2 regions of the Leptolyngbya sp. NK1-12 genome follow, and region 1 is predicted to be linked to the other one. Evidence: riboswitches for the same ligand, from Rfam matches in the RefSeq annotation. Region 1 holds a riboswitch; the other holds the start of a gene.
What was found. A riboswitch is a leader RNA that binds a small molecule or an ion and turns the genes downstream of it on or off. The one in region 1 is predicted to bind thiamine pyrophosphate.
Positions count from the first base shown of each region.

Region 1 (15,349 bases):
TGAAAAGCAGTGGCAATCCTTGGATAAAACCGGCATCCGGACGTTAGAGAACAGCGATCAGCCGGAGGCATCGCAGTATTTGCTGGGGGGAGTGACGCTGGGCAATGTTTGGATTGGAGTGCAGCCACCGTTGGGTTTGGCAGGCGATCCGATGCGGTTGATGTTTGAGCGCGATTTAACGCCCCATCCTCAGTACGCCGCCTTCTATAAATGGCTGCAAAACGAATTTGGAGCCGATGCGGTGATTCACTTCGGCATGCATGGTACCGTGGAATGGCTGCCGGGTTCACCCCTGGGCAATACGGGCTATTCCTGGTCAGATATTTTGCTGGGCAACCTGCCGAATTTATATCTCTATGCCGCCAACAATCCATCCGAATCGATCCTGGCGAAGCGACGTGGTTACGGGACGCTGATTTCCTACAATGTGCCGCCCTATGGTCGAGCTGGGCTGTATAAAGAGCTGGTGGCGTTGCGGGAATTGATCAGCGAATATCGCGAGGATCCAGAAAAGAATTATCTGCTAAAAGAAGCGATTTGCAAAAAAATTCTCGATACTGGCCTCGAAGCAGACTGTCCCTTTGCCGAGGCAAAACGATTGGGCATCGAATTCACCTCCGAAAATGCAAGGCTTTTCAGTAACCAAGCATTTCAAAATTATCTAGTGCAGCTCTATGACTACTTGCAGGTCTTAGAAAATCGCCTCTTCTCTGCCGGACTGCATGTTTTGGGTGAATTGCCTGATAGCGAATCTCTGCGGCAATATTTGCAGGCTTATTTGGGTGATACGCTACCCGAAACGGTGATTGCCGATATCGTCAACGGAGTTGATTCGCCTACCGCATTAGCTCACTATCATGCTCAGGCGTTGCCCACCGAACCGAGCCGACAGATTGATCCAGAACTGTCAGACCGCATCAATGAGGCCATTCTAATTCGTACCTTGCTCCAGCAAACTACCGATGAACTGACTAATTTGCTGCGTGGTTTAAACGGCGAGTATATTCCGCCCGCACCAGGAGGCGATCTGCTACGCGATGGTCCCGGCGTTTTGCCAACCGGACGCAACATTCATGCCCTGGATCCCTACCGAATGCCTTCTGCGGCAGCCTATGAACGGGGGCGCGAGATCGCTCGTAAAATTATCGACCAGCATTTGCGCGAGCAGGGCACTTTTCCAGAAACGGTCGCTGTGATGTTATGGGGGTTAGATGCGATTAAAACCAAAGGTGAATCCCTGGGAATCCTGCTGGAATTAGTTGGTGCAGAACCCGTAAAAGAAGGAACAGGGCGAATCGTGCGCTATGAGTTGAAGCCCTTGGCTGAGATCGATCATCCTCGGATTGATGTAATTGCAAATTTATCGGGAATTTTTAGAGACAGTTTTGGAAATATCATCGAGCTATTAGATGATCTGTTTCAACGAGCCGCTACTGCTGACGAAGCAGAGGATCTGAACTTTATTCGCAAACATGCGTTGGCGCTTCAGGCTCAGGGAGTTGAGAATGCCTCGGCGCGTCTATTCTCTAATCCGGCTGGTGACTTTGGTTCGCTAGTGAATGACCGAGTGGTGGATGCCAACTGGGAATCGGGTGATGAGCTGGGCCAAACCTGGCAGGGCCGCAATACCTTTAGCTATGGCAGAAAGGACAAGGGACAGGCGCGTCCAGAGGTTCTAAATACGTTGCTCAAAACGACCGAACGCATCGTGCAGCAAATTGATTCGGTAGAATATGGTCTGACCGATATTCAGGAATACTACGCCAACACCGGCGGTCTAAAAAAAGCAGCAGAGATGCAGCGCGGCAAAAAGGTGACGGCCAGCTTTGTCGAGAGTTTTTCCAACGACACCACACCCCGCAAACTCGAAGATTTATTGCGGATGGAATACCGCACTAAACTACTCAATCCCAAATGGGCTGAAGCAATGGTGAATCAAGGTTCTGGAGGCGCTTATGAGATCTCACAGCGAATGACGACGATGATTGGCTGGGCTGGTACAACAGACTTTAAAGATAACTGGGTCTACGACCAAGCCGCAGATACCTATGCTCTCGATTCAGCGATGGCCGAGAAACTGCGCAAAGCGAACCCAGAAGCATTTCGGAATATTGTTGGCAGAATGTTAGAAGCTCATGGCCGCGGATTCTGGCATCCCGATCAGGAGAAACTAGAGCGATTACGGCAATTGTACGAAATAGCAGATGAAGAATTAGAAGGTGTGGCAATGTAGATTAAATTTAGGTTAGCAGTTTTGGATCGGTTCATGCAGGATTGCAATGTGTTTGCCAAAGCATATAGTCAGCTCCCAATAGCCATCGCGTGCTATAAATCAGATCAGCCACATTCCCCTCAACTAGGAAACTGCTGTCTCAATTGTCGTATTGCCTGACTGCTGCTTTGCTCGTAAGCAATTTGCCGATATTGATCTACGATGGTCTGAAGCTGAAGGCTTGGGAAATAGCGGCTGGCTTGTGTGAGGCAATAGGCGTTACCGTCGAGTATATAAACGTTGAGTCTGTTGCCCTTAAACATCCATATCTCCGGCACTTGATAAGGCAAGTAATCATTCACGTTGCTGTAGTTGGTAACGTCAATTTCTAAAACCAAATTAGGAGGTGGATCAACCTGCCAATCGATTCGTTTTTTGCCTCTGACTTGATCCAAACTTTGAATGTAGAAACAGTAGTCCGGTTCAATGCCGCCTGATTCTGGCAACGTCATGGTAATCGGTGTCAAGGAGTCATACTCCAGCCCTTGAGCATCGAGTAAAACTTCGATAATTCGAGCAATCAAACTAGCATCCTTGCCATGCTCTGGTAACGGCACCATCAGAAATAACTCTCCATTGCAGTACTTCATGCGAGGAATTGATCCATCTCCACGCTGGTCAGCGAGCGTCTGATACTCTTGCCAGGTTGCCGGAACCCGAATGACAGTGCCAGCAGGGAGATCAAGTTGTGTGGGTGTGATCAGGATTTGCATGAGATTTAGCTTGAAGCAGTGGATGAAAGCAGCTTGGCTTTATTGTACTGTTTGCCATATCTGTCGCATCACTTTGCTGTTTTGTCACAATGCATGAATCAGCTTGGATGAAGCGAGAGCAGTAGGTGGTATAGGAATGATAGATTATGAATGTAATCTTGATCGCCGCTTGAGATAATCACATGACGATTTGGTTGATTGGCGGCACGCAAGAAAGCGCAGAATTAGCTGAAGCAATGATGGCATTGCATCTGCCCTGTGTGGTAACGGTTGTCAGTGAATCGGCCCGTTCGCTTTATCCAGCATCTCTGCCCATCTGGGTGGGTCAGCTTTCGATCGAGCAAATTCCAGACTTTTTGCAGCAATACCAGATTGACCGGATCCTGGATGCGTCCCACCCCTTTGCAGTAGCCATTTCCCAGCTTGCCATTACTGTTTCTGAACGCTATCAAATTCCCTACTTGCGCTACGAGCGTCCGCCAGTGAATACTGGTACAGATTCAGCGATTAAACCAAGCATCGAGTATTTCGGCAGCGTTGCAGCGTTGCTGAGTACAGACCGACTGGTGAATCAGCGAGTGTTGCTGACTGTGGGCTATCGATCACTGCCCTTATTTACATCCTGGCACAATCAAGCCTGTTTGTTTGCCCGCATCCTGCCGTCTCCGGTTGCCCTAGAGACCGTGCTAGCAGCCGGATTCACACCCGACCGCATTATTGCCCTACGTCCGCCCATTTCAGTTGCGTTGGAAACCGCCCTCTGGCAGCAGTGGCAAATCTCTACTGTGGTCACAAAGGCGTCTGGAACAGCGGGGGGTGAAGCCGTCAAACAACAGGTGGCAGCCGCCTTAGGCGTCAAACTGATCGTGATTGAGCGGCCTGCCATTGCCTATCCCCAGCAGACTAGCGACCCGGATATGGCGCTCAGTTTCTGTAAGGGCGAAGCATTTGGGTGACAAGCTTTCTATTAGTTGCAGAGTACATCTGTCAAATGCTTCACCCTTACGCCAGAGATCTCCTAAGATCTAAAGCAACTTGATTTATCAATCTACAGCCCTATGACCAACCTATCCTCTATCTTTCTAGCCGGAGCAAGCCGTGGCGTTGGGCGGGAGGTTGCCCACTGTCTGGTCCAGCAGTCTTTGGCTGTTACAGCTCTACTGCGAAATGAAGCGACCCGTCCAGCACTAGAGGCAATGGGAATTCAGGTGGTCATGGGCGATGCGCTCGATCCCGCTGCTATGGCTAAAGCGATGGCGGCCAATCCACCTCAGGCGGTAATCAGTACGATTGGAGGACTACCCAAAGATGGTCAACGGGCCGATTATTTGGGGAATAAACATTTAATTGACGCTGCTGTACAAGCTGGCGTGCAGAAATTTATTCTGGTTTCGTCGATTGGGAGTGGCAATAGCGCTGTAGCCCTACCGCCCCAAGCGCTGGAAACATTACGCTCAGTACTGATTGAAAAAGAGCAGGCAGAAAATTATTTGATCGCCAGCGGTTTAACCTATGTGGTTATTCGTCCGGGTGGGTTGAAATCGGAACCGGCAACTGGCAACGGCGTGCTGACTCCCGATCCGACGGTGGCCGGTACAATTCACCGCGCTGATGTGGCCCAATTGGTCTGTCAGTGTCTGCTGTCTGATCAGGCGAATAACCGGGTGCTGTCTGCCGTTGATCGCACCATGACCTATGGTCAAACCGAGTTTGAGATCTTGAGCTTCGCCTAAGCCGCAGACCTACCCATTTGGGGCAGGCCATTGTTCCAGATTCTTGATAGAGTGAAAACGTCACCTAACCCTCCGTTTGCTCTACACCCCTCAGGAGGTGGACCATGACTTCCCAACTGCTTAGCCCTAACCCGGCTCCTCCCGGACCCAAAGGCCATCCCTTCGTTGGTGTTTTGCCTGAATATAGCCGCGATCCGCTTGGTTTCCTGACTCAGTGGGCCAGAGAGTATGGCGACGCGGTGACGCTGTACGGGTTTCGTAAAGCCTATTTGTTCAGCCATCCAGATGCGATTGAGGAGATTTTAGTGACTCAACAGAGCCACATGCGCAAAGATCGGCTGCTGGGCATTGTCGGGAAAGTCTTGGGGAATGGTTTAGTAGTCAGTGAAGGTGATTTTTGGCGGAGACAGCGACACCTAATGCAGCCCGCATTTCACCGAGAGCGAATCACGGCCTACGGCAATTTGATGATTGAGCAAACCCAAACGCTGACTGCATCCTGGCAAAATGGCGAAATTCGCAACTTGGGCCAAGACATGATGGCACTGACGCTGAAAGTGGCAACTCAGGCTTTTTTCGGTACGGATGTGCCAATGGCGATGCACGAAATCGAGCAGGCGATGCTGCGGGTGCAGCAACAATTTGACCTCCGCACGCGGCATATGCTGCTCTATCTGTTGCCCGATCCCATTCCGACGCCCAATAATTTGCGCTACCGACGGGCCGTGCAGGATCTAGACCGGCTGGTTTATCGCTTGATTGAACAGCGACGTAATGACCCGGTGGAACGCGGTGATCTCCTGTCCATTCTGCTAACATTGCGCGATGAAGCCGGTGAAGGCATGAGTAACCAGCAGTTACGCGATGAGGTGATGACCTTTCTGCTGGCCGGCCATGAGACTACCGCCCTCACCTTAACCTGGGCCTTGACACTGTTGAGTCAGCATCCAGACGTTGAAACAACCTTGCTGAGCGAACTGAAAACCGTTTTAGGCGAACGGCCTCCCACTCCCGCCGATTTGCCGCAGTTGCAGTACACCGATTGGGCGATCCGAGAAGCGATGCGGCTCTATCCTCCCATCTGGGCGATGGGACGCTATGTCGCCTCTGACTGTGAGATTGGCGGCTATCCAATTGCCGCCGGCAGCAATGTGGTGATCAGTCAGTACATTGTGCATCGAGACCCGCGTTGGTTTGACGAGCCAACCCGATTCAAGCCAGAGCGCTGGGCCAACGATTTAGCCAAGCACCTGCCGCCCTTTGCCTATTTTCCGTTTGGGGGTGGCTCCAGAGTTTGTATCGGCAAAGCCTTCGCCATGATGGAAGCGGTTCTGGTGTTGGCAACGCTGATGCAGCAATTCCATCTGGAACTCCTACCCGGCCAAGAAATTGTACCGTGGGCTGCCTTCACACTCCGACCTAAACAGGAGATCAAAGTACGATTACAGCGCCGTTTGGCTTAGTTCTGCTGAGATATTGGTGGCCAATTATTTAACTGCCAATAAACGGAGTACTCCAAAACTGCCAGTTTTCTTTATTAAACGGCGATCGCCACTTGTGAATCAGGGCCGATTCCAGCTTTTGGCGCGGACGAGTTTGGACCGGAGCCTGTGACCAAAAGGCAATTCCCAACATGGATTGAAGTTGATACTGATAGTGCGCCTGTCGATAGTTGAGCAAATAGCGCTTGCAGTCATGCTCTCCTTTCCAGCGCTGGTTCGACTTCACCGTTTCACCCACGTACAGTAAAATCGGCCATTCGTAATCGATCACAAAATAGAGGGCTGCCACACCCGCGTCCTCGGCCTTCCAGCGCCAAAACTCGGTATTTTGCTGCGGTAAGCCAAACGGATCGAGGCTGTCCGGATCGATTACATCAGGCGCAGGATTGGAGGTCAGTTGATCAGACCAGTTAAACAAACTGCCCTGCTGCATCGGCAACTGCTGTTTCACCTGCTGCTGATAGTCGAAAATTCGCTGCTTCCAAGCCGATAGAGCCGATCGACTGATTTCCAACTCGGTTTTGGGAGTGACGGCATAGCAACCGCTCAACTCCGCCGCAGAGAATAGGGAAGGCTGGTGCTCTGTCAACCGTCAAACTCCTGACGCAGATTCATCTAGCCAGTTTGGCATAGATTGCTGAAATTGCAGCAGGAAGCTGACAGCTAGCTGGCAACAGACTTGAACAAACAATGCCAATCACCGACCGCACATTTGCCTTCAGCGGCTGTCACAAATAGGCTGAGATTGCGGGCAGCCGAATCGTCTAACGCCGCCAGACAGAGAGCTGCCACATCGATAGCGCTGACTTGGCCCTGAAGCGGTTGACGAGCAACTTGCAGAAATTGACCTCCGGGAATCTCGTTAACCTGGCTGGGGCAAATCATCGTATAGGGAATGCCGCTGTTTTGGAGCAGTCGCTCGGTTTCCTCTGTTGCGCCCACTAGCACCATCCGGGATGGGCGATGGCGATATACAGCAATGGATTGGATTTGCAGTTGGAAGAAACCTGGCTCAAAGTGTGGGTTTAGGGCACCGTCATACTCAAATTTGCTCAGCATCAGTTGCCAAGCATAGACGTGGCTGGGATCCACCGAGCTATTGGCAACTGTCCGGGCGCGAAACACCGGCACTAGGGCCGAAAACGGAATCCGTACCGTGATCCATTCGTTGGCTACAGTATCGAAGGAATAGCAATAGGCTACCCCATCCCAGCGGGTTTCGCTGCGGAGCATGAATTTATAACGCTTGCCATCGCCTTTGACGCGCAGTTCCACACCGTCGTAGGCAGAGAGGTCCAGCGGCGGCTCCAGATTGCGAGTCCGCACTGAGGCAAAGCCACCCGAATTGGCCGTAGACACAACTCCAGTAAAATAGGCCACTCCATCGCCCAAGCGAATGCTGCTCTGACTCACGCCCCCCATCACCACATCATCCAGTGCTCCCCAAATTTCTTGCAGATCGGTCGAAGGCTGAGCAAAATCGAAAATTGGCTGCCGCACCACCCCGTTTTCTACCTGACGAATCAAAGCAGCATCGCGGCTCTGGGATGCCTCAGTACAGCAGATCACAGCATCGCAGATCACAGCATCTCCATTTGGCCCATCGGTTAGCTCGGACAACTCATCAACCTCGATTGATCTAAACCGATAGTTTTGGGCAGTCAACTGCTGTACCAGCTGCTGTCCGACCGCACTTGTCGATCCGATTACCAGAATCTGCTGAGTTGACTGGGTCTCGGTATCGACTGCACCAGATGACTGAACTGGCACCAATCGACGACTATCCACCTTCGGATCTGGACGACTGCCAAACCACTGCTGAAACCAATCCCAATTACTTAAAAACGGAACCACTCCAAAATAGGACAGGGTTTTGACAAATCGCCCCACATCCCACCGATTGGCGGCAGACGAGCCGGGTGAACCAGAATTTTGCGACATAACCTCCTCTCCTGAAGCAGCAAAGAGCGCTACTTACTAGTGCAGCACATCAGCCCCAGATCGGTATCTGAGCAGAGAAAGAAATCGCATATCCATACCTCCATCTCCCCCACTACGGTATACACACAAGTCGAAGATCCCCCCTAACCCCCCTTACCCAAAGGGGGAACCGTAGGTGCAGCCCATACCAACTAGGGATTGAAGTCCCCCTTATCCTACGCCGAAGGCGCATCCCCGTAGGGCTTTAGGGGGATTATAGCCCTGCGGGCATCTCAGAAAAGGGGGATCAAATCCTTACATTGCGTCGCGATCGAGATCGGTGTACACGGTCGCATCTCCCCCTCACCTCCCTCTCTGCCACACATTCCGACTCAATTCTCTCAAGCGCTCCTCTGCTACTGGCCAACTCGGAAATTCAGCCAGTTCCTGCTGCCAATGGGCCGAGGCTGACTGATCGCACCACCGACGCAGTTTGGGCATAGCTTGCAGATGGACACCAGAGTCGCGGTACGTCTTCATAGCGGTTTCGTCTTGCCATAGGGTTAACGTCCAGAACACCAATCCACCTGTGACGCGAGTCTGGCTACCCAAATTGCCAGAAGCTTGTTTGGCTTGCCGCGCTGCTGGTACGGCGTACCACAAAAATGGCAGCAGATAGCGCAACGAACGGAGCCTCAAGCGAGTCACAGAAACGAGTACCATAACGGCCTCCTCGACCTATGTAGACATTGTCAACATTCATTGAACTCGAAAAAATTGACATTGTCAACATGCGGAAAAACAATGGAGGAAACTGTAGTCACGCAATGGAGATCGGGCGTTGGCATCTACTTCAGACCATTCAAAAGAGTATTCAAATCAAAGGTCAATTAAAAAACCGAAATATCATCACGGAGATTTGCGTCGGGCATTGATTCAGGCCGCCCTGCAGCTCATTGCAGAGCGAGGCGTCGAAGCATTGACGCTTCGAGAAGTGGCACAGCAGGTTGGCGTTTCGCGCATGGCTCCCTATCGACACTTTGCAGACAAAGCAGCCTTGCTAGCAGCCGTTGCTGAAGAGGGATTTCGTGCTCTCAAAGCTCAGTTGCTTCAGGCTGCCGGTCATCTGGAACCCGTTGAGCGCCTCCAGGCGATTGGGGTAGCCTACGTGGACTATGCCGTTACCCATGCGGCCCACTACCGGGTGATGTTTGGAACCGGCAGGGCTGATCCACAGTCTTTTCCAGCATTGTTCCAGGTTGCTGCAGAAACGTTCGATGTGTTGGTGCAAACGCTGGTCGCCGGTCAGCAGAGCGGCACCCTTCGGGCAACTGAGCCAAAACAACAGGCCCAAATTGCCTGGTCCTTGGTGCATGGTTTGTCGATGCTGGCGATTGATGGCCACCTGACGGCAGTTGGCTGTGGCTCAGCAGCAGAACTAGCAGTCGAGGCGACGCGGTCTCTGGCTGAAGGATTGCGAAGACAGGATGGAACTTGAGGCTGGTAGCTGAAAAGGGTGAGGAGTCAGGAGTCAGGCTTCCCAGAGCGTCAGCCGACGGGAGTCAGGAGTCAGGAGTCAGAACTGAAACTCAGTAAGGTAGGTGGGGAGGTGGACTGGTTTTAGAACAACTTGTAGGATTCGCTTCACAGAAATAACAAAAATCAGTTTGCTTGAATTGGAGCAATAGTTTATACCTGCATATTTGAGCAGTTTTCTAGAAAAAGCCCCTTGTTTTTCGCGAAATTTGGGACTGGCAGAGGGGTTGGAAAGTAGAGTAGGATGGATTTGGCGCAAAGTGTTCCTGTTTGAATCAGGGGAATCACTGGATCCTTGCCCTATCCTGTCACAGCCACCCAAATCAAATCAGCTTCAGCATTCGACAGGATTAAAACAAATTTACTTGAAGCCTGTTCTGTATGCTTGAGCGTCCGATGCAGAAGGCAGTAGTCTGGGAAACATGTAGAAGAATGATGATTGCAGAACGGTTTAGGTCCAGTGGGGCAGGCTACCAATCGTTGCTGATCCAGTTTTGGAATCGGCACATAAGGGTCGGCGAAGACGATAGGCAAAAAACCTCTTTTGGGGACAACGATCCTTTTAGCAACCGTCCAGGTTTAAAAGTGGGACGCAACAAACATTGTCTGGGCTGACTCGGCTCTAAGTTCAACATAGGACAGTGAATCAAGGGATAAAGCGGTGAAGATTCGGAGATTGTTAGTTTCAAGTTTTGTTGCCATCACAGCCGTATTGGGTACGAGCTATGCTGCCTTTGAGTATTGGGTGACGCTCAAGGCCAACAACCTACCCAAAGCCGTGACTGAAGGAAAACTGACAGAAGTGACCGCCGTAGATGTCGAGCAAATTGACGGCTTGGCAGACCTGCTGGCCCAGTCTCCGCTGCCCTGGCACCAACAGCAAGCCCATCGCTTCAATGACTTGCTAGAAGTGGTAGATGCAGCCCATCAAGCACTGAGCAGCCAGCGGGTCAATCAGCTCCGTGTCGGTCAGTTGCTGACGCTGCAGCAGGAAATGGAGGACTATGTCCAACGCTACCCTGATCAGCCCTACAGTTCGGAGTTGCAGCAAGAGTTGCCTGCCGTTCGTTCGCTAGTCACCTTTTTCCCAATTATCAAAGCTTCGGCGGGTGAGCGCTCGGTTGATTCTGCTCTGCGAGCTTCGCGTCGGGGCGCTACGCTGGCTGCTCTGGTGATCCGGAAAGTGCCAGCAGAGGTGATGGTAGCCGACAGTACTCCAGCCGTACCAGAAGTGGCCTGGACTAAGGCTGAAAACGATGTCCTGTACGATTATTCTCAGGCATTGCAAGCTGCCGAACGAGAACGGCTGGACAATACGGCTCGCCTCAAGATTGGCCGGCAGGTGTGCAATTGGCTAGAAGCCGGACAAGGCTACTGGAGTGTCCGCTCGCTGTTTGACCTGCGCTACAAAAACCAGGTAGCAGGCGACTATTACCATAACCGCGATGCCTACATTCGCTTTGGCACGGAACGGCTCTGTCCACAGCACATGGCTAGCCTCACACCGCCTCCTGCCAACACCGATGTGCAGATTGCCAAGACTCCGGCAACCAACCCAACGGCAAAGGCAGCCAACAACTGGAATGCAGCAACTACCCCCTATTGGACCACCGAGGTGCCTGCGCCGCCCTATGGACAGGGTGTCCCCGCACCGTTTGTGGCGGTTCCGCCTGGTCAGGGAGTGGTTATGCCCGCACCTGGATTCCCTGGTAGCTTGCGCTAAATCAGCCATTTAGGCCCAGAGGGTGGTACAATCAACAGCTAAGCTAGGGGTGCCTGATTTTTCTGGCCACAAGGCAGGGCGATTCAGGCTGAGATTACACCCTTAGAACCTGAGTCTGGGTAATGCCAGCGGAGGGAAGCGTTGATTCGTATCATCTCCAGAGCGCTACGCCGCGGTTGAGCCAATGGCAGCATGCAATGGCTTGGCCGGTTTTGTAGCAGCAGACTAGCATCGGTTTTGGTCAAGCAGGGGTTAGATCGTTCCTCTGCTGGCTTGTGCACCGTTGTTTCGGGTGTGCCTGGTGTGATCGTTCACCTCTAGCGGACCATGATTTTCTAGAGGAAGGACATCGCATTATGTCTACTGGAGCCGTTGCGCTGTTAGTGACGCTCGTGACTGCGGGTGTATTTGCCTCGCTGGGGCTACTGCACGCCAGTAAACGCACGATTAGCCTAGACGACTTTATGGTCAGCCGGAACCGCTTTGGTTGGGGCATGGCCTTTGCCACGATTGTTTCGTCGGCTATGGGAGTTTGGATCTTGTTTAGCCCGCCCCAGGTGGGAGCCACTAGCGGCATCGCTGGCATTTTCGGCTATTGTCTTGGATCGGCTGCACCAATGCTGCTGTTTACCCAGTTAGGACCACGTATTCGCCGCCTCATGCCCAGCGGTCACTCGCTGAATCAATTCGTCTTACATCGATTCGGCAATGTCATGTATGGGTTGACGCTGGCCGTGATTGTGTTTTACATGTTCATTTATCTGACGGCAGAGTTGACCGCGATTGCCAAAGCCGTACAGATTCTAGCCGATGTGCCCCTGGGTTGGACCGCGCTGGTAGTGATTACTGCCACATTTATCTACACGATCTACGGCGGGCTAGACGCCACTATCTTCACCGATGCCATTCAGTTTGTGGTGATTGTGCCGCTGCTGCTAGTCAGTTTTGCGGTGGCTATAGTAGCCCTGGGCGGCTGGCAGGCTGCCCTCGAACCGGTTCAGCTCAATGCGCCCCAACTCTTATCTGTGGCGAATGGTAGCGGCATCAAAATGGGAGCCAGTTTAATTATTGCGATTGTGGCCGCCGAGTTATTTAACCAAAGCAACTGGCAGCGGGTCTATGCCTGCCGCACCGATAGCACCGTGAAACGCGCCTTTGCCAACTCGACGCTGGCGATCATGCCGATGATCCTGATTGCCGGACTGCTGGGCGTATTGGCGATGCATTTTGGCTTCAACGATGACCGTGCTTTCTTTTCCTTGATGCAGCAACTGTCGCTACCGCTGTGGGTAATGCTGGGGGTGTTGGTTCTGGCTCTGGCCCTGGTGATGAGTACCCTCTCGTCGCTGTTGAATGGCATTGCTAGCGTCTTCACTGTGGACCTGATGCGGCTATTTCCCCAGATGCGTTCAAGCGGACTGCTGCGGGCCTCGCGGATTCTGACGGTAGCTGTGGGGATTCCAGCAATCGGGATTGCGGCGCAGGGGTATGACGTGCTTTATTTGTTTCTGTTGGCCGATCTGGTTTGTGCTGGCGCATTTTTCCCAGTTGTGTACGGTTTCTATTCTCGGCGCTTAACTGGCAGCATTGCGTTTTGGAGTACGGTAATCGGGATTGTGGCAGGAGCAATGTTCTTTCCCAAACCTGATTTCACGCCCTGGCTGACGATTCCATTTGGGGGCGATCTGCTGGCTAGCTTTACGGCATCTGTGTTGGTCTCAGCAGTTGTCAGCTTCGTGGGTAGTTCGCTACACGGTAACAGGGCGCTGTTCGATTTCAGCCAGATTCAAAGCCAGATTCGCGATTATAGCGACTATGAGGTGGAGCCGGTGGATGTTGGCAGAGGATAAACTTTTGGTGCTTCACTAACGTCTGTACAGCCAAACATTGAAGATGCTCGCAGAAACGGAGAGGAGATTAAGAACTTCTCTTTAACTCTTCTGCGTTTCTGCGGTCAGCCATAAAAGGATTTGCGACTCAAGGACAGGGCTGTCCAGCCATGCCGCCTTGGGCAAACGGCGGCATCATCGGCCTACCACCGGGCATGATGGCCCCAGGCGGCATTCCACCCGCGCTAAATTGGTCAAAACCAGGGTTCATGTTGGGACTCATACCCGGCCCCATTCCCGTAGGCGGCAGGGGCGGGCGAGCAGGACCTTCAGCGGTCATCACCCCGGATTTCATAGCGGCCAAGTTTTGCTGTACTAGGGCGGTTGAAATTGCAACGGTAGTGGCGTTATCGGGTAAGTTTGGATTGACGGCGGTGTTGATCCCAATGACTTCGCCACCTTGATTCAGCAAAGGACCACCAGAATTTCCTGGATGCACTTCAGCGCTCGTGAGAATAATTCCGTCGGGAGTCAACCGTTTGAGTACACCACGAGTCACTACTTCAGGTCGAGCATAGGGAGCGCCAATGGCCCATACGGCTTCACCTTCCTGAGGCTGCGCCATCGCCAGTTTGGCCACCGGCAAATTTGTGACTCCATTGACCTGCACCAGCGCCAGATCGCGAAAAATATCGCCTTGCCCTGGACCCGGATGGACCACTGTTGCGGTTAACTCCTGCGCATTGGATAAGCGGACTTTCCATTGTCCCCCGCTACCCTGCACCACATGGCTGTTGGTCAAAATCAGACCATCGGGCGACAGAATAATCCCTGAACCAACGGCTCCAGCACTCTTGAGCATCACCACCGAACGGTTGGCAGCGGCAATTGGCTCTGGCGTATCGTGGGGCAGGTCAGGGTCGGGGCGAATCAGTTGGTTGGCTAGATCTGGTAATTTGGCAAACGGGTTGGCCTGAATACCGGGTTGGGTCACTGCTTCTGGCTGTTGGGCTTCATAGACCCAGGCTTCTGAACTAGCTTCTGAGCCAAGTTCTTGCCGAGCCAGCATTTTGCCGCCAGCCGCTAACAGCAGAGTCAGGGCAGCCCAGCGCAGCAGTTCTGACGCCAGTCGTTGTCGTTGTACTTTCTGCTTGCGGCGTCTTGGTCGGGCAGAATGATTGGAGGAATAAGCGGGAGAATAGGTTGGTGAATCGGCAGGATAAGTGGGGGGGAAAGTTGGAAGTTGAGGTTGCACCATAGGTCACACTCGTTGCTGTTATGCAAGGGATTATGCAAGGGCCTGAAACGCCAGCTTTGATTGCGCGCGTGATTCCTCCAGACGTGATTGATCGCCTGCCCGACGGTTGCTATTGAATTGCGAATGAAGCTTACAAACGCATACAAAATACAAACATATGCAAAGTACAAACATATGCAAAGTACAAACATATGCAAAAACTGAACGGAACGGGTCTGGATGGCAGCACCCAACCGCGTGTCAAAGCTGATTAACAGCATTGTAGAACAAATGTATTAGTTTGGGAAGAGAATTTCTTGTTTTGGTCTACAACACTATCGCCCTGTGGTTTTGATCAAACGATGCCTTCTCATAGCAATCAACGCCAAGATAGGCGAACCGCCTGCTTTAGTACAACGCCAATTGACGAAGCGAGATACACAGTTTACGTGCTAAAGACACAAGCTCTTCGGCATCAGTAACTGACAATTGCTCTTGAGATTTGGCTTGCATGGCTTCATCTTCAGCTCATTGCCTAATCGTATTTAGCAAGCATGAACCCAAGTCCTAATCAGTTGAACTCCTCACGCCAACGAACAAACGACCCGAAAACCGAGGCCGATACATTGACCCATCCATAACATTACACATCCATAACAGCTAACCTAAATTTCTCAGCTCTCTAACAATTTCCTGCGCCAGATTCCTGGACCACAGCGAATCAAAAGGACAGAGAATTTGTCGATTTTCTGGGGATAGCCACAGCAGCGCGTCTTCTACGTCGGCTAATCGGTAGGCTTCGTTCAGCAGAATGCAGGTGAGCAAGCGATGCACCACAATCGTCTGTTCGTCGGTGAGCACAATCATTTAATTTCCTCCTCGGT
Region 1 covers NZ_CP053586.1:2,841,429-2,856,777, forward strand. The annotation lists gene bchH (magnesium chelatase subunit H) at 1-2,233, shown strand, start outside; gene HJG54_RS11930 (Uma2 family endonuclease) at 2,353-2,985, opposite strand; gene HJG54_RS11935 (cobalt-precorrin-6A reductase) at 3,168-3,941, shown strand; gene HJG54_RS11940 (SDR family oxidoreductase) at 4,044-4,718, shown strand; gene HJG54_RS11945 (cytochrome P450) at 4,823-6,181, shown strand; gene HJG54_RS11950 (GIY-YIG nuclease family protein) at 6,210-6,809, opposite strand; gene HJG54_RS11955 (CIA30 family protein) at 6,884-8,161, opposite strand; gene HJG54_RS11960 (DUF3291 domain-containing protein) at 8,504-8,863, opposite strand; gene HJG54_RS11965 (TetR/AcrR family transcriptional regulator) at 9,060-9,638, shown strand; gene HJG54_RS11970 (hypothetical protein) at 10,338-11,399, shown strand; TPP riboswitch at 11,435-11,553, shown strand; gene HJG54_RS11975 (sodium:solute symporter family transporter) at 11,756-13,249, shown strand; gene HJG54_RS11980 (S1C family serine protease) at 13,377-14,486, opposite strand; gene HJG54_RS11985 (hypothetical protein) at 15,126-15,332, opposite strand; gene HJG54_RS11990 (hypothetical protein) at 15,333-15,349, opposite strand, start outside.

Region 2 (15,349 bases), 3.1 Mb from region 1:
GCCCTAGAGAAAGACCTGAACGAGTTTGAAGCGGAAACCGGCTGGAAGCTGCGTGTGCTGACCCAGTATGATCGAACGCCTGGGCGGGCGGTGAAAGAGTTTTGGGGCCTTGATGACCACAGCGTCATGCTAGTGGCTGACCCTAGAGGCGGCAATCTGCTCAATTTCAGCGTCGGAGATGACCTGTTTGAACTGATGCCTCGCACCTTCTGGATTGAGCTGCAAACTCGCTTTGGCAATCAGTTTTATGTGCGGGAAAACGGCGAGGACGCCTCGATTTTGGGAGCGCTGGAGTCGATTAAATCCTGCATCCGGCAGGGAGGCTGTCAGGTGGTGCCTGGCTTACCTCGAGAGCAGTGGATCCTCACTCTGATTACGTCTGTGATTGGCGGGGTGGTGTTTGGTTTTGCGGCTCAGCCCCGCGAACCTGGGAAGGTTTTCTCTTGGCAATGGGCGCTGATCTTTTCGCCGCTCTGGGGAATTCTGTTTATCGCCTTCGGCATTGGCCCGGTGGTGACTCGTACAGCCGACTGGTTGCCTTTGCTGCGAAATGTGGCGGGTTTTGCGCTGGGTGCGTTGGTGGCCTTTCTGTCTCCCATGTTTGCCTCCTCCGCTTCTGAAACGTGAGTCAGGCACAGTAGCAAACACTATAATTTTGCGCCGAAACAAAAACTTTGACATCAAACCCATGCGCTTCTTTCCCAATTAGGGTCTAATGGAGGTGGATATCACTGCTGTGGATTCGGGGTTGCAATGGAGTGGCATACAACAGACGCTCAAAGTTTAAGCATCATCGATAGCGAAATTGGCGAGCATGCGTTTTCGCCTTCAGAGTATGAAATTGTACGCCGCGTTATCTATGCCACCGCGGATTTCGAGTACAAGTCATTGATTCGCTTTTCCGATCAGGCGCTGCAAGCGGGAGCTGCGGCTTTAGCTGCGCGTAGTACGATTATTGTCGATGTGCCGATGGTGCAGGTCGGGATTGCCCCAAGCATCCAGCAAACCTTTGCCAATCCGGTCTATTGCAGCATGGAGACGCTAACCCGCCCTCAGCGGGATAAGACTCAGGCTGCTTGGGGAATGGAGACTCTAGCTCGCCGCTATCCTGAAGGTATTTTTGTGATCGGTCAGTCCCAAACCGCTTTAGTATCGTTAGTGGAGTTAGTTGAGACCGAAGAAATTAAACCTGCACTTGTAATTGGTACGCCTGCTGGTTTTGTGGGAGTCGATGTGGCAGTCGAACGCTTGAAAGATTCGCTGACTCCCCATATTCGGATTGAGGGACGCAAAGGCAGCGCGGTTGTGGCGGCGGCTATTGTGAATGGATTGGTAGATCTAGCCTGGCATGCCTATGGGCAAGAAGGTAACGCCATCGGCTAAACCCAGCCGGAATGGTGGGATCAGCAGGGATCAGCGCGATCATCCTGCAAATAAGGTGCAAAATCTCTCTTTTGGGATTTGAGAGTTGGACCGCAATTTGCTACGCTTTGTTAAGGTTTGTTGTAGATTGTTTATAAAATTTGTGTTTGGTGATATTTCTCGCTGGCTCAGACAGTCTGGCTACTCGGTTCGCTTTGGCTTGCCATTGGCAAGTAGGCTTTTCTTAGCGAAAAATTCCTTGAGCTTTAATAACTAGGGACGGTTTGCCATCAGCAATCTTCCGTTCCTGTGGTAGAAGTGTTCTATCTAAAATTTTGTCGAAACGCCATCTTTATTATTGGTTCAATACTCGATTTAGGCAGGTAACTCCATGTCCATGACCGTTGCTCCCGACCAGATCGATCGAATTGTTTGGAACCAGCACCACGATCCATTTGAAATTCTTGGACCGCATCAGATTCACAATAATGGGAAATCTGCATGGGTTGTGCGAGCCTATCTTCCCCGTGCTAGTGCTGCTTGGGTGGTCTGTCCGGAAGAACGCAAAGAATATTCCATGCATTCGGTACATCATCCCAATTTCTTTGAATGCGTGTTGGAGCAGGATGAACTAGCCAACTACCAGCTCCGGGTCAAGGAAGGCGAGCATGAACGGGTTATCTATGACCCCTATGCCTTTCGCTCTCCTCTGCTGACGGATTTTGATATTCATCTGTTTGCTGAAGGAAACCACCACCGGATCTACGAAAAGCTGGGCGCTCACCTGACGGAAATCAACGGTGTGCAGGGAGTTTATTTCGCCGTTTGGGCACCCAATGCTCGTAACGTTTCGGTACTGGGTGACTTTAACCAGTGGGATGGCCGCGATCACCAGATGCGAGTTCGCAATAACGGCATCTGGGAGCTGTTCATTCCCGGTTTGACGGCTGGTGTCAAGTACAAATACGAAGTTAAGAACCATGCGGGTCACATCTACGAAAAAAGCGATCCCTATGGCTTCCAGCAAGAGGTGCGACCCAAAACCGCATCGATTGTGGCCGATCTGAATGCCTACACCTGGTCCGATGAAGACTGGATGGAAAAACGGCGGCATAGCGATCCGCTGTTAGAACCGATCTCGGTCTACGAAGTGCATTTAGGCTCCTGGATGCATGGCTCCTACGATGATCCAGCCCACACGCCTGATGGGAAAGTGATTCCGCCCGTACCGGTGGCTGACCTGAAGCCAGGCGCACGCTTTTTGACCTACCGCGAACTGGCTGAGAAGCTGATTCCCTACGTCAAAGAACTGGGCTTTACTCACGTTGAGCTACTGCCAGTCAGCGAGCATCCCTTCGATGGTTCCTGGGGATACCAGGTTACGGGCTACTATGCGGCCACCTCCCGCTACGGTACGCCCCAAGATTTCATGTATTTCGTCGATCAGTGCCACCAGAACGGCATTGGCGTGATTGTGGACTGGGTGCCCGGCCATTTTCCCAAAGACGGTCATGGCCTAGCCAATTTTGACGGTACAGCCCTCTACGAATATGGCGACCCCCGCAAAGGCGAGCACAAGGAGTGGGGCACGCTGGTGTTTAACTATGGCCGCAATGAAGTGCGTAACTTCCTGGTAGCCAACGCCCTGTTCTGGTTCGACAAATACCACATCGACGGCATCCGGGTGGACGCGGTCGCGTCCATGCTGTACCTAGACTACCTGCGCCCACCTGGCGAGTGGGTTCCCAACCAGTACGGTGGACGCGAGCATATCGAAGCGGCTGACTTTTTGCGTCAGCTCAACCACGTCATCTTCAGCTACTTCCCCGGCGTTCTCAGCATTGCCGAAGAATCTACGACTTGGCCGATGGTGTCCTGGCCCACCTATGTCGGCGGCTTAGGCTTCAACCTGAAGTGGAACATGGGCTGGATGCACGACATGTTGGACTACTTCCACATGGATCCGTGGTTCCGCCAATTCCACCAAAACAATGTCACCTTCAGCATCATGTATGCCTTCACGGAAAACTTTATGCTGGCGCTGTCCCACGATGAGGTGGTGCATGGCAAGAGTCCGATGATTGGCAAAATGCCGGGAGATGAGTGGCAAAAGTACGCTAACCTGCGCTGCCTCTATTCCTACATGTTCACCCACCCTGGCAAGAAAACCCTGTTCATGAGCATGGAGTTCGGCCAGTGGACTGAATGGAACGTCTGGGGCGATCTGGAATGGCATCTACTGCAATATGACCCCCACCAAAAGCTGAAGTATTTTATGAGCCGGTTGAATCAGCTCTATCGCAGTGAGCCAGCTCTCTACACGCAAGACTTTTCCTTTGATGGCTTCGAGTGGATCGACTGTAGCGACAACCGCCATAGCGTCGTTTCCTTTATCCGCAAAGCCAAGGAAAACCCCGAAGATTATGTGATTGTTGTCTGTAACTTCACTCCCCAGCCCCATTCTCACTACCGGGTGGGCGTGCCAGAATTTGGCTTCTACACCGAACTATTTAACAGCGACGCTCGCGAGTACGGCGGTAGCAATATGGGCAACCTAGGCGGCAAATGGGCTGAGGAGTGGTCGTTCCACAATCGCCCCTACTCGATTGATCTCTGCTTGCCTCCGCTAGGGGTGCTGGTGCTGAAATTGGAGCGGCAAAAAACCCAGGAAGCTCTGAAAGCACGAGAACTGGCCCAGTCACCAGACCAAACTCCAGAGCAGACTGAAACAGATTGACCTTGCGTTACATCCCACCCGTGCATGAACGGCGGACTGAGAAAGTCCGCCCGCATCGGACTAAAGCCGACAGGATCTGTCAGGTGTACTTGAGTGCACTTTTTCTGTAGCTTCATGTTCAGCTACAGGTGGGCTGGCAACGCTTTAGAGCGAATTGATTGTGACCAAAGGCTAAACTCCTCTACCGGAAATTTCCCGGATTGAGGCGAGGGCCGGTTTGGGCGGGAACAGCGGAATTCGTTAATCTCGCGCCAGTACCGCCATCAGCCGGGTCGAGGAAGGGGCGCAGATCGATGCTAGCCGGACTGCTAGACCGCCGTCCTCCGGCCAGATTAGACAAATCGACTCCAATTGCCTGACCGAGTTGGTTCAGAATCCCGTTGTCGCCTCCTTGGTAGGCTGTGGCTGCCGTGGTTTGCTGGCCACTGTCAGCAACGAGTAGGTTATTGAAAATCCGATCTCGCAGGGCTACCGGATCTTGCCCTTGGGGGACCGTCAAGACAATCCGGCAGGACGGCATCGCTTCAGTGGTGACACAGACTGTGTTGTAGCCGTTTTCTAAGCCTGTTTGCAGCTCCAACAGCCCGTCAGGTCGATAGAACTCTAGGCGACGGCTGATTTCATTACAGCGTCGATCTGGACTCCAGCCGCCTCCCATGGCCGTTGGTGTTGCCCAAGGATAGTACTGTCCAGGCTGACTTTGGGGATTGTACATTACCGTGTACTGACCATTTACTACCTGGCAGCTAAACCGGACATCATTGAGATTTTGAGTCGTGGTGGATGTGGGAGAACGCCGAGTCGGAGTTGAGCTTTGAGCCACTGTGGACATGCGGTCGCTCGATGCGCGTTCAAGGTTGAGCCAGTTGGGTCGGGCTTGGGCAGCATTAGCGAAGCTAATCAGGGGGCTACCGCCCAGCAGCAGAGCACCGAGCGACAGGCCAAGGCGTTTTAGGAAAAGAGATGACAGTCGTAGCGACATAGTAGAATCCTCAGATGAGCACTTAAACGAGTACTGAACTTGTTGTGATAAGCAGATGGTGATGAGCACCAAACCTAGATAAAACTAAGCTAACTTCTATAGCACAATGCTGTGGGGCAATTGCCTGGGACAATCCACTTGTTAGCTCTTTATTAGCTCTTTGTATTTGAAGACGTGTCTTGTCTAATAAAAGTGTCAGCGTCACGACAGATTTTGCCGCCGATTTTGCGAAAGTCATTTGCGGCTATTCATCTACTGGTCGAGGGCAATCAGTTTGATCGCCAGTTGCACAAAGCTGCATTCTAGATCTTCGTTTTTGGCTACGTCCTGCGGACAGGCTGCGCCAACAATCACCAGAAACGTTTGACCATTTTGGAGAAGGTAATCGAGGGAACCTTTGAGTTGATTACTGACAACGGGATACTCGACATTGAGGATAGATATTGACACAGCTCCTACCAAGTGGATGATTAACTAGGCTAATCGATAGGAATAATTACTTATTAAAAGCTCATGTGAAGTTTTATGAAAAAGTCTGTGCTGCTTGTTACAATCTTTTCTGGAAAAGGATAAAGCAAGTTTGTAGTTATCCCTAGACCCACTGCCGAATTGGGAACGCGCAGCCAGGGTTTCTTCCAATTGAGAAAACGACGAATCTGTATTTGCTGAAGACTGGCTCTGGGAGGGGTTGGTCTTTTTTTGTGGAAGAGCAGGGGGCGGGGAGCAGGGAAGCAGGGGGCGGGATAAATTGAGTCGAAATCGGTCATTGGTGATATCAAATCCGGTTGATCAGCCAGCGTAGAGACGTTTTGGCAAAACGTCTGTACAACGCAGCATTTAAATTTAGGGCGTTTAGTCGGATTTGATATGATTCGTGCAGCAGAGGCGGTTTCAGTACAATCAAACAAAGGGGAAGGCAGATCCTGAGTAGCGCAATTGCATAGTGCAGGGAGAAACCGTGATGTCAGTCGCTCCAACTGTTACAACAACTACAGTTACAACAACTACAGTTACAACAACTACAACAGTCAAAACGGCTCTGAAGGAATGGGCTGTGGCGGTTCAGGCTTTGAGTCAAGGGGCAACGATTTTGCTATTGCGTAAGGGGGGAATTCGCGAGCAGGGGTTTCAGGTCAACGAACCGCGATTTTGGCTGTATCCAACTTACGAACATCAAAAGCCGCATTTGCTGAAGCCGCCCTATGAGCAGCAGGTGACGCCCGTTGAGTCTGGCTGGCATCCAGAAACTGTGGAAATTGGGGCTTGGGCAGAAGTTACCCATTCCTTTGAAGTCAGCGACGCCGCCGTTGTGGAGTCCCTATTGCCGTTTCACATTTGGACTGCCGATTGGGTGACAGAGCGTCTGAAGTGGAAGCCACGCTTGCCGCTGACGGTGCTATTGCTGCGGGTGTATCGCCTGAATCAGCCTCAAGTGATTCCCTATCGTTCGGAGTATGGCGGCTGCAAATCCTGGATTCAACTGGAATTGGTTCCTCCGCTAGAGGCTACACCGGCCCTGTCTGACTTCGACTATCAGCAGCAGGTGGAAGCTATCAGCCATGTAATTGCAATGGCGGAGTAGGGGTATGGGCATCGAACATCGCCAGTATCGCCAGTCTTTTTTGCCTACGCAGGTAGTTGAACTGCGGCAAATTTGCTTCACACCCGGACGAGTGTTTGAACCGGGCAAGTATATCGCGGGCGACCTGCCGGATATCGCCTTTGAGATGGGACTCGTAGATGCCTTACCACCCGTGCGAGGCAAGAATGCTGAAATCCGTGACAAGAAGCGATCAGAATAGATTGTAATAGCGTAATGGAGCGCTCAACCTAGCTGCAACAGGAGTGTCAACAGGAGTGTCAACAGGAGTGTATTGTGAACTTTAGCCAACTTGTGAATGCCAGATCGGTACGGCAGGAAGCCGAAAGCCTGTACCAGTCGCTCCAACCCCTGTTGAGCCTAGATCCCAGATTTGCAGATTTGATCTTGACCGATTTAGGCGAAATTGTCCGCTTCTGCGGACGCAGTAATGGTGAAATTACTGCCAACGAACTGCTGGCCTACTTGACGATCTATGCTCTGATCAAGCAAGACAGCGAAAAGCTGAATGCCGCCTTCAAAACCTGGGATTTCTCTGAAGCCGATCGCCTTAAGTACCAAAAAATTACGCTGCAACTTTTGCTAGACGCCACCAAAGATCGCAAAACCGACCCGGCCCAGCTCGATGAATTGCTGCTGCCCGCCGTGCTGAACAAACTTGATGAAGCAAAAGGCACCAACTATCTCAAGTCCACCGTCAACGGCATCTACCAATTTGCCCAAGTCATCGTCAAATCCGATGGCACAATTACAATGCAGGAAATGGAAGCCCTATCGCAAGTCTGGCAGCGCCTGCACAACTACCAAACCCTCAACAGCTACCAAGACGGCCTAGCCAAAGTCACCCCCCTCACTCCCCCATCTCCCTCGTTCGGCGAGGCTCACGAGCCGCCACCTTCCTCATCGCCCCCATCTTCCTCACCTTCCCCATCTTCCTCACCTTCCCCATCTCCCCCCCCTCCCGCCCCCGAACAGCCCGCCGCCAAAACACCCGAAGAACTGGCCCAGATCCTTGAGCAGGCATTGGCTGAACTGAACGACCTAGTCGGGATGGAGAACATCAAAGAAGAAGTAAAAACCCTAGCGAACTTTCTCAAGGTCCAGAAGATTCGGGTGGAGCGTGGCTTGGCTACGACTTCGGTGTCGCTGCATTCGGTATTTTGTGGCCCGCCCGGAACGGGGAAAACCACAGTTGCACGCCTGATGAGCCGGATTTTTCAGGGGTTGGGCTTTTTAGAGAAGGGGCATTTGGTGGAAACGGATCGGGCTGGGTTAGTGGCGGGCTATATTGGGCAAACTGCTAAGAAAGTAGATGATATGGTGAATTCTGCATTGGATGGCGTGCTGTTCATTGATGAAGCGTATGCGCTAATGCCAGGAGACAATGGACGCGATTTTGGTCAGGAAGCAATTGATGTCTTGCTAAAACGCATGGAGGATTACCGCGATCGGCTGGTGGTGATTGTAGCGGGATACACCGATGAGATGGCTCAGTTTGTAGAATCGAATCCAGGGTTGAAATCTCGCTTTAATCGTTACTTTTATTTCAATGACTATAAGCCAGAAGAACTGCTGGCAATTTTTGAATCGTTTTGTAATAGGAGTCATTTCAAACTAATAGATGCTACCAGAGACAAGCTGAGGCGCTTATTCGAGGATCTGTATGTCAACCGCGATCGCACGTTTGGTAATGCCAGAATAGTCCGCAATTTATTTGAAAAGAGCATTGAACGACAGGCAAATCGCTTAGCGGTGATGTCGTCCTTGACCGACGAGATGCTGACCACGCTGTTACCCGAAGATATTCCAACCCAGTTCTCTAGCGATCGGTTAGCGGATGCCAAGCGGGAAGCAATTGCTGCGGACGAAGCTTAGCCATGAGAGTATTCCGCACGATGGTTGGCCTTTGGTTAGGCTGGCTGCTGCTGATCTGGAGTTATCAGGCGGTGGTCACAGCTCGCTATGACCTGCAACGACCCGACCGGGTGTTGGGTTGGACGGCTGACAGCACCAAGACCGAAAAAACCGCAGACCGCCCTTACCTCAACGACCCATTTCTGAATACCCAAGTCGGCTGGGATTCGGAGTTTTATCTTTCGATTGCGCTACATGGCTATGACGATCCAAAAGTGCGTTCCGTACCACCCGCCCCAGATGCCGAACCGCCATTCAATCGGCCCCTGTCGCTCAACTACGCCTTTTTCCCTGGCTATCCGTACCTGATCCGCTGGCTGGTGATACCGCTGGCTGGGTTGGGCTTATCTCCGATTGCCACCGCAACGTTAGCAGGGTTGATCATCTCAGCACTAGGAACCTTGATTGGTCTAATCGCTCTCTATGATCTGGCGACATACGCTCTGGGCGAATATGCCGGACTGCGGGCAGCTTTTTACCTGCTCAGTTTTCCCACCGGATTTTTCCTAGCCCAAGTTTACACCGAAGGCTTGTTTGTCGGCTTGGCATTTAGTAGTTTGGCTTTGATTCAGCGCAAGTATTGGCTGCCGGCAGCGTTACTGGCTGCACTGGCAACCTTGACGCGAGCCGTAGGCATATTTCTGCTGATTCCCTTACTGTTTGGCATTTTGCGGAGCTTTCGGTTCAGCCGATTTTCTGGGCAAAGTTTTACGTTTCGCGGTTTGTTACAGTTTCTGGTCAAGCTAATTTCGCTCAGCATTCCATTAGCCGTATACCTATACTGGCGAAACTCCTTTTTAGGAGATGCTTTTCAAATTGTTGAAGACCGTTTTTTCAACTGTCGCTTGTTTGATTTACAGGCTGCAACAATGGTCTGGAGGAATGGCTTCATGGCGCTGTTTGGAGATAATTCAGCGACTGTGGTTCACTACGGCATTGAGTTTGCTGCTATTGCATTGGGGTTCTGTAGCTGTTTGATTACCCTAAAGCATTATCCGGGTTTATCCTTGTATGGTTTGGCGATTTTATCCGTTTCCCTTACCTGCGGTACGGCCTGGAGCATGACTCGCTATCTACTAACGATTCCTTCTGTATTTCTAGTACTGGCTCACTGGGGACAATCCCAAGTTTTTGACCGATTGTGGTCGCTGGCCAGTATTTTGTTACTAGCCATGTTCACGGCCTTATTCTCATTCAACTTCTGGGCTGGTTAACGATAAGAGCTTTTCCATCTTGAAGCGCTCAAACTGCACGCCTTTTCGGATGACCCATTCGGTTTCTAGAATTTGGAAGCCCATTTTGAGAAAGAAATGCTTGGAAATGCGGCTGGCTTCAGTGTAGAGGCGGGAATTGCCCTGCTGAATTGCCGCTGCTTCGAGTTGCTGATAAATTGCGCTGGCGCAGCCCTGGCGAGCAAACTGACTAGAGGTATAGAGAAACGCCACATGCCCCGATGCTTCGAGCTGACCAAAAGCGACAACTTGATGCTCCACTACGGCTACCAGGGTTAAACCGCGACTCAACTGTTGTCGAAATGCCTCGATCTGCTCTGGATAGGAAGCCCAAATAGCTACCTGCTGAGGATTATAGGCGCTAGAGCCAGTTCCAATCACCGCATCTCGAAACACTGCGACGATAGCTTCGGCATCCGAGGGTTGATAGGGACGAATGATCATAAGCATTGGGGCTGTCTCAAGCAAGTTTGAAGATGTCCATTGCCGTCAAATTCAGGGTACCAATCGATGAAATGATGGGTGTATTCCCCTGAAACCTGCCCATTTCTTGATAATCGTCTTGATGATTGATTAATTCCAGTACAATCACCACTTGGCGTTCTGGGTCAATCAACCAATATTCTGGAATGTTGCGTTTAGCATACTGTGCTCGTTTACGGTTATAGTCACGCTCTCGATTACTCTGGCCCGGACTGACGACTTCAACCACCAAACGAGGTGGCGGCATTTCCAAGGTAATCGTGAGACGGCGCTGCGTTAGCGGCAAATGTTCCTGGCGTAAGACCACGAGATCCGGATAGCGGTTGGCAGCATCACCGGGTTGCAGGACGGGTACTTGCAGCTCACAGGCATGGGGATGAACCAATCGCAGCGGAATACCCGCATTGACCAACTTCAGAAACAGAAAATTGGCGATCGAAAGATTAAACTCGGATTCGGGCGGCAATTCGATTAACTCTCCATCAATCCATTCATAGCGGTTGTCCAGATCGGCGCTGTGCGACAAATACTCTTGAAAGGTAGAGAATTGGGGTTTGGCTTGAGTCATCCTGACCTCCACAATTGGCTCAACGCCGCCTTACTTCACCGCCATCTGCCGCGACTGCACTTCCAGATACAGCAGCAATGCATTCACATCGGCTGGGTTAACGCCACCAATGCGAGAGGCTTGACCAATCGTTAGGGGTTTGACCTGGGCCAGTTTTTCGCGGGCTTCTTTAGATAGGGTATCGATGGCGTGGTAGTCCAGATCGGCGGGTAGAGGCCGGTTCGACTGACGGGCAATTTGATCGATCTGATGCTGTTGGCGCTGCAAGTAGCCCGCATACTTGATGTCGATTTCCGCTCCTTCCCGTTCGGCGGGTACGAGACTGGGGTTGCCGAGATTGTAGCGATTCAGATCGACATAGTGGAAGCCGGGACGCCGCAGCAAATCGGCTAGCGTAATCGAGCCTTTGATTGCCTGTTGGGTGTCGGCCACAATCTGCTGACCAAGCGGCTCATGCTCTTTGACGCGAGTGGTGTGCAGGCGTTCTTTTTCGGCAACAATGTTGGTCTGTTTGGTTTGAAACAACTGCCAACGGCGGTCGTCGATTAGGCCGATTTCGCGTCCTAAGGGCGTCAGGCGCTGATCGGCATTGTCAGAGCGCAGCAGCAGGCGATATTCCGAGCGCGAGGTCAGCATCCGGTAGGGTTCGCGCAGATCTTTGGTACAGAGATCGTCGATCAGGGTGCCGATATAGCTCTGCTCGCGGGGAAAGACGATCAGATCCTGTCCGCGTACCAAACGAGCCGCGTTGATTCCGGCCACGAGTCCCTGAGCGGCAGCTTCTTCGTAACCCGTGGTGCCGTTAATTTGCCCTGCACAGAACAGGCCAGAGATTTTTTTGGTCATCAGCGTCGGGTAGCACTGGGTGGCAGGCAGGTAGTCGTACTCCACGGCATAGGCCGGACGCAGCATGACGCAGCTCTCCAGACCGGGCAGCGAGCGCAACATTTGTAGCTGGAGATTTTCTGGCAAGCCGGTCGAGAAGCCCTGGATATAGAGTTCGGGAATATCGCGGCCTTCGGGTTCAATGAAGATCTGGTGCGATTCTTTGTCGGCAAAGCGGACAATTTTGTCTTCGATGCTGGGGCAATAGCGCGGTCCTTTGGCATCCACCCACCCACCGTAGACCGGCGACAGATGCAGGTTCTCCCGAATCAGCCGATGGGTTTCAGCCGTGGTGCGAGTCAGGTAACAACACATCTGCTCCCGCTCGACCCAAACTTCTGGATCAAAGCTAAACCAGCGAGTTTCGGGATCGCCGGGTTGGGGTTCCATTTTGCTGTAGTCTACCGAGCGGCGGTCTACTCGTGCGGGAGTGCCGGTTTTCAAGCGTCCGGTTTCAAAGCCGAGGCGATTCAGCGTCTCGGTCAAGCCTTCGGCGGCAAACTCACCGGCTCGGCCCGCTGCCATTGATTTGTTACCAACCCAGATGCGCCCGCCCAAAAAGGTGCCTGTGGTCAACACCACCGCTTTGCACTCAAACGCGACGCCAAAGTAGGTTTCCACTCCAATCACTTCGTCATTGGTCCCCAGCACCAAATCCGTCACCATGCCTTCGCGCACCGAGAGGTTGGGCTGATTCTCCACAATCGTTTTCATCACGGCGGCGTATTCCCGCTTATCGGTTTGTGCCCGCAGCGCCCACACAGCAGGTCCGCGCGAAATGTTCAGCACCCGCTTTTGCAGATAGGTGCGGTCTGCCATTTTGCCAATTTCGCCGCCTAGGGCATCCACCTCGTGGGTCAACTGCGATTTCGCCGGACCGCCCACTGCCGGATTACAAGGCTGCCAAGCAATTTTGTCGAGGTTCAGGGTCAGCAGCAGCGTCCGACAGCCTAAGCGAGCCGCCGCCAGTGCCGCTTCACAGCCGGAATGCCCAGCCCCAACGACAATCACATCAAAATAATCTTGGAAGGTAACGGCAGACGAGTTCATGGGGTTTATGCTTGGTTTGTGCTGGAATTGCGGATGCTATTACTATTTTCGATGTTAGCGGTTGGGTCGGCAACTGTTGGGGGTGGGGGTGGATGAGTGAGGGGTGAGGGGTGGGGGGTGAGGGGTGGTTGAATCTATCAAGTTTTTTGACATTCTTCGGAATGTGGTGAGTCCGCTGGCTGAATGCGGTGCTACAATCGGTTCGCATAGCTAGGGGTGCCTGAGGCTTTTTTCCAGGCTGAGATTACACCCTTAGAACCTGAGTCCGGCTAGCACCGGCGGAGGGAAGCTGTCTACAACGAGGAATTAAATATGCGAGCTGATTGGATTGCCAAGCGGCAGGGGCACAGCAATGTGTCGCAAATGCACTATGCCCGTCAAGATGTGTTCACGGAAGAGATGCAGTTCGTGGCGATGCGCGAAAATCTGCCGGTCGAACTGATTCGGGATGAAGTGGCGCGGGGGCGGATGATTATTCCGGCGAATATTAACCATGTGAATTTGGAGCCGATGTGTATTGGGATTGCTTCTAAATGCAAAGTGAATGCCAATATTGGTGCCTCGCCTAACTCTTCAGATATCGAAGCGGAATTGGAGAAGTTGCGTCTGGCCGTAAAATACGGAGCCGATACGGTAATGGATCTGTCTACGGGCGGCGGAAATTTGGATGAAATTCGTACTGCTATCATCCAAGCTTCGCCTGTACCGATTGGAACGGTGCCGGTTTATCAAGCCCTAGAAAGCGTCCACGGCAGAGTGGAAAACCTGACGCCGGATGACTTTTTACATGTAATCGAAAAGCAGGCGCAGCAAGGCGTGGACTACATGACCATTCATGCGGGCATTTTAATCGAACATTTGCCGCTGGTGCGAAATCGGCTCACGGGCATTGTTTCGCGAGGAGGCGGCATTCTAGCCAAATGGATGCTGCACCATCACAAGCAAAATCCTCTCTACACTCACTTTCATGACATCATCGAAATCTTCAAACGCTATGATGTGTCGTTCAGCTTAGGTGACTCGCTGCGTCCGGGTTGCCTCCACGATGCCTCAGATGCGGCCCAGCTCGCTGAGCTAAAAACTCTAGGACAGTTGACCCGCAAAGCCTGGGAACACGACGTGCAGGTGATGGTTGAAGGCCCAGGCCATGTGCCGATGGATCAAATCGAGTTCAACGTCCGCAAACAAATGGAGGAATGCAGCGAAGCGCCCTTCTATGTCTTGGGTCCGCTCGTCACCGATATTGCCCCCGGCTACGACCACATTACCTCGGCGATTGGAGCGGCCATGGCTGGTTGGTACGGCACGGCAATGCTCTGCTATGTGACGCCGAAAGAACACCTGGGGCTACCCAACGCCGAAGATGTGCGCAACGGATTGATCGCCTACAAAATAGCAGCCCACGCGGCAGATATCGCCCGCCACCGAGCTGGAGCCAGAGACCGAGATGATGAATTGTCGCGTGCTCGCTATCAGTTTGACTGGAACCGTCAGTTTGAGCTGGCCCTTGATCCAGATCGCGCCCGCGAATACCACGACGAAACCCTACCAGCCGATATCTACAAAACCGCAGAGTTCTGCTCGATGTGCGGCCCCAAGTTTTGCCCAATGCAGACAAAGGTGGATGCAGAAGCGCTGACGGAGTTGGAGAAGTTTTTGGCGAGTGAGGCGGTGGGGATGAGTTGAGGGAGATGGGGAAGTTGAGGGAGATGGGGAAGATGGCGGCTCGTGAGCCTCGCCGAACGGGGGAGATGGGGATGTTTATACGGATCGGCTCATTTTGAATCGCTGAACCTTCGGACGGATGCAGCTCAGGGGAGAGCAAGAGAGCGGGAACGGTCCTAATCGTTTTGACGGAGGCTATACATTAGCAGGAATACAGAACCCATAACATAGAGTCCTGAACAAACTCCCTCATCTCCCTCGTTCGGCGAGGCTCACGAGCCGCCACCTCCTCCATCATCCCCATCACTCCCACCTTCCCCACTTCCAGAATGACGATCGCCTGTTTTCGCAAACTTACTGAGCTCCTACCATCTAGCCCCGTGGTGCTAGCAACCGTGGTGCAAACGCAGGGATCGGTGCCGCGGGAAGTGGGTGCCAAAATGCTGATTGGAAGCGATGGGTTCACATTCGGCACGATTGGGGGCGGAGCCGGCGAGGCAAAGGTGATTCGGCAGGCTGAGCAGGTGCTGGAGACAGGTCAAAAACAAATGGTGATAGTCGATTTAACTGGCGCAGCCCATCGAGACACACAGGGCATTTGTGGCGGCATGATGCAAGTGTGGCTGGAGCGTTGGACAGGCGCAGCAGCACAGACATTAGCACAGCAAATTTTGATGCGCCTAGAAACCGGACAAACGGCGACGTTGGTAATACCATTTGAGTCAAATCAATCGCCTTATTTAGTTGATACAGACGTTGGCGTTCTCAGTGGAAGCGCGATTAATGACGAAAATACATTCATAGGAACGTTACAACCACCTCCTACATTACTAATTGTTGGCGCAGGGCATGTCGGTATGCAGTTAGCCAA
Region 2 covers NZ_CP053586.1:6,375,275-6,390,623, reverse strand. The annotation lists gene HJG54_RS27450 (TPM domain-containing protein) at 1-627, shown strand, start outside; gene HJG54_RS27445 (precorrin-8X methylmutase) at 754-1,383, shown strand; gene glgB (1,4-alpha-glucan branching enzyme) at 1,754-4,099, shown strand; gene HJG54_RS27435 (COP23 domain-containing protein) at 4,281-5,081, opposite strand; gene HJG54_RS27430 (hypothetical protein) at 5,334-5,531, opposite strand; gene HJG54_RS27425 (DUF1802 family protein) at 6,043-6,663, shown strand; gene HJG54_RS27420 (hypothetical protein) at 6,668-6,883, shown strand; gene HJG54_RS27415 (AAA family ATPase) at 6,958-8,556, shown strand; gene HJG54_RS27410 (hypothetical protein) at 8,577-9,809, shown strand; gene HJG54_RS27405 (GNAT family N-acetyltransferase) at 9,786-10,277, opposite strand; gene HJG54_RS27400 (Uma2 family endonuclease) at 10,288-10,878, opposite strand; gene mnmG (tRNA uridine-5-carboxymethylaminomethyl(34) synthesis enzyme MnmG) at 10,909-12,813, opposite strand; TPP riboswitch at 13,016-13,117, shown strand; gene thiC (phosphomethylpyrimidine synthase) at 13,126-14,499, shown strand; gene HJG54_RS27385 (XdhC family protein) at 14,859-15,349, shown strand, end outside.
Region 2: another riboswitch for thiamine pyrophosphate. It lies ahead of thiC (phosphomethylpyrimidine synthase); the one in region 1 lies ahead of HJG54_RS11975 (sodium:solute symporter family transporter).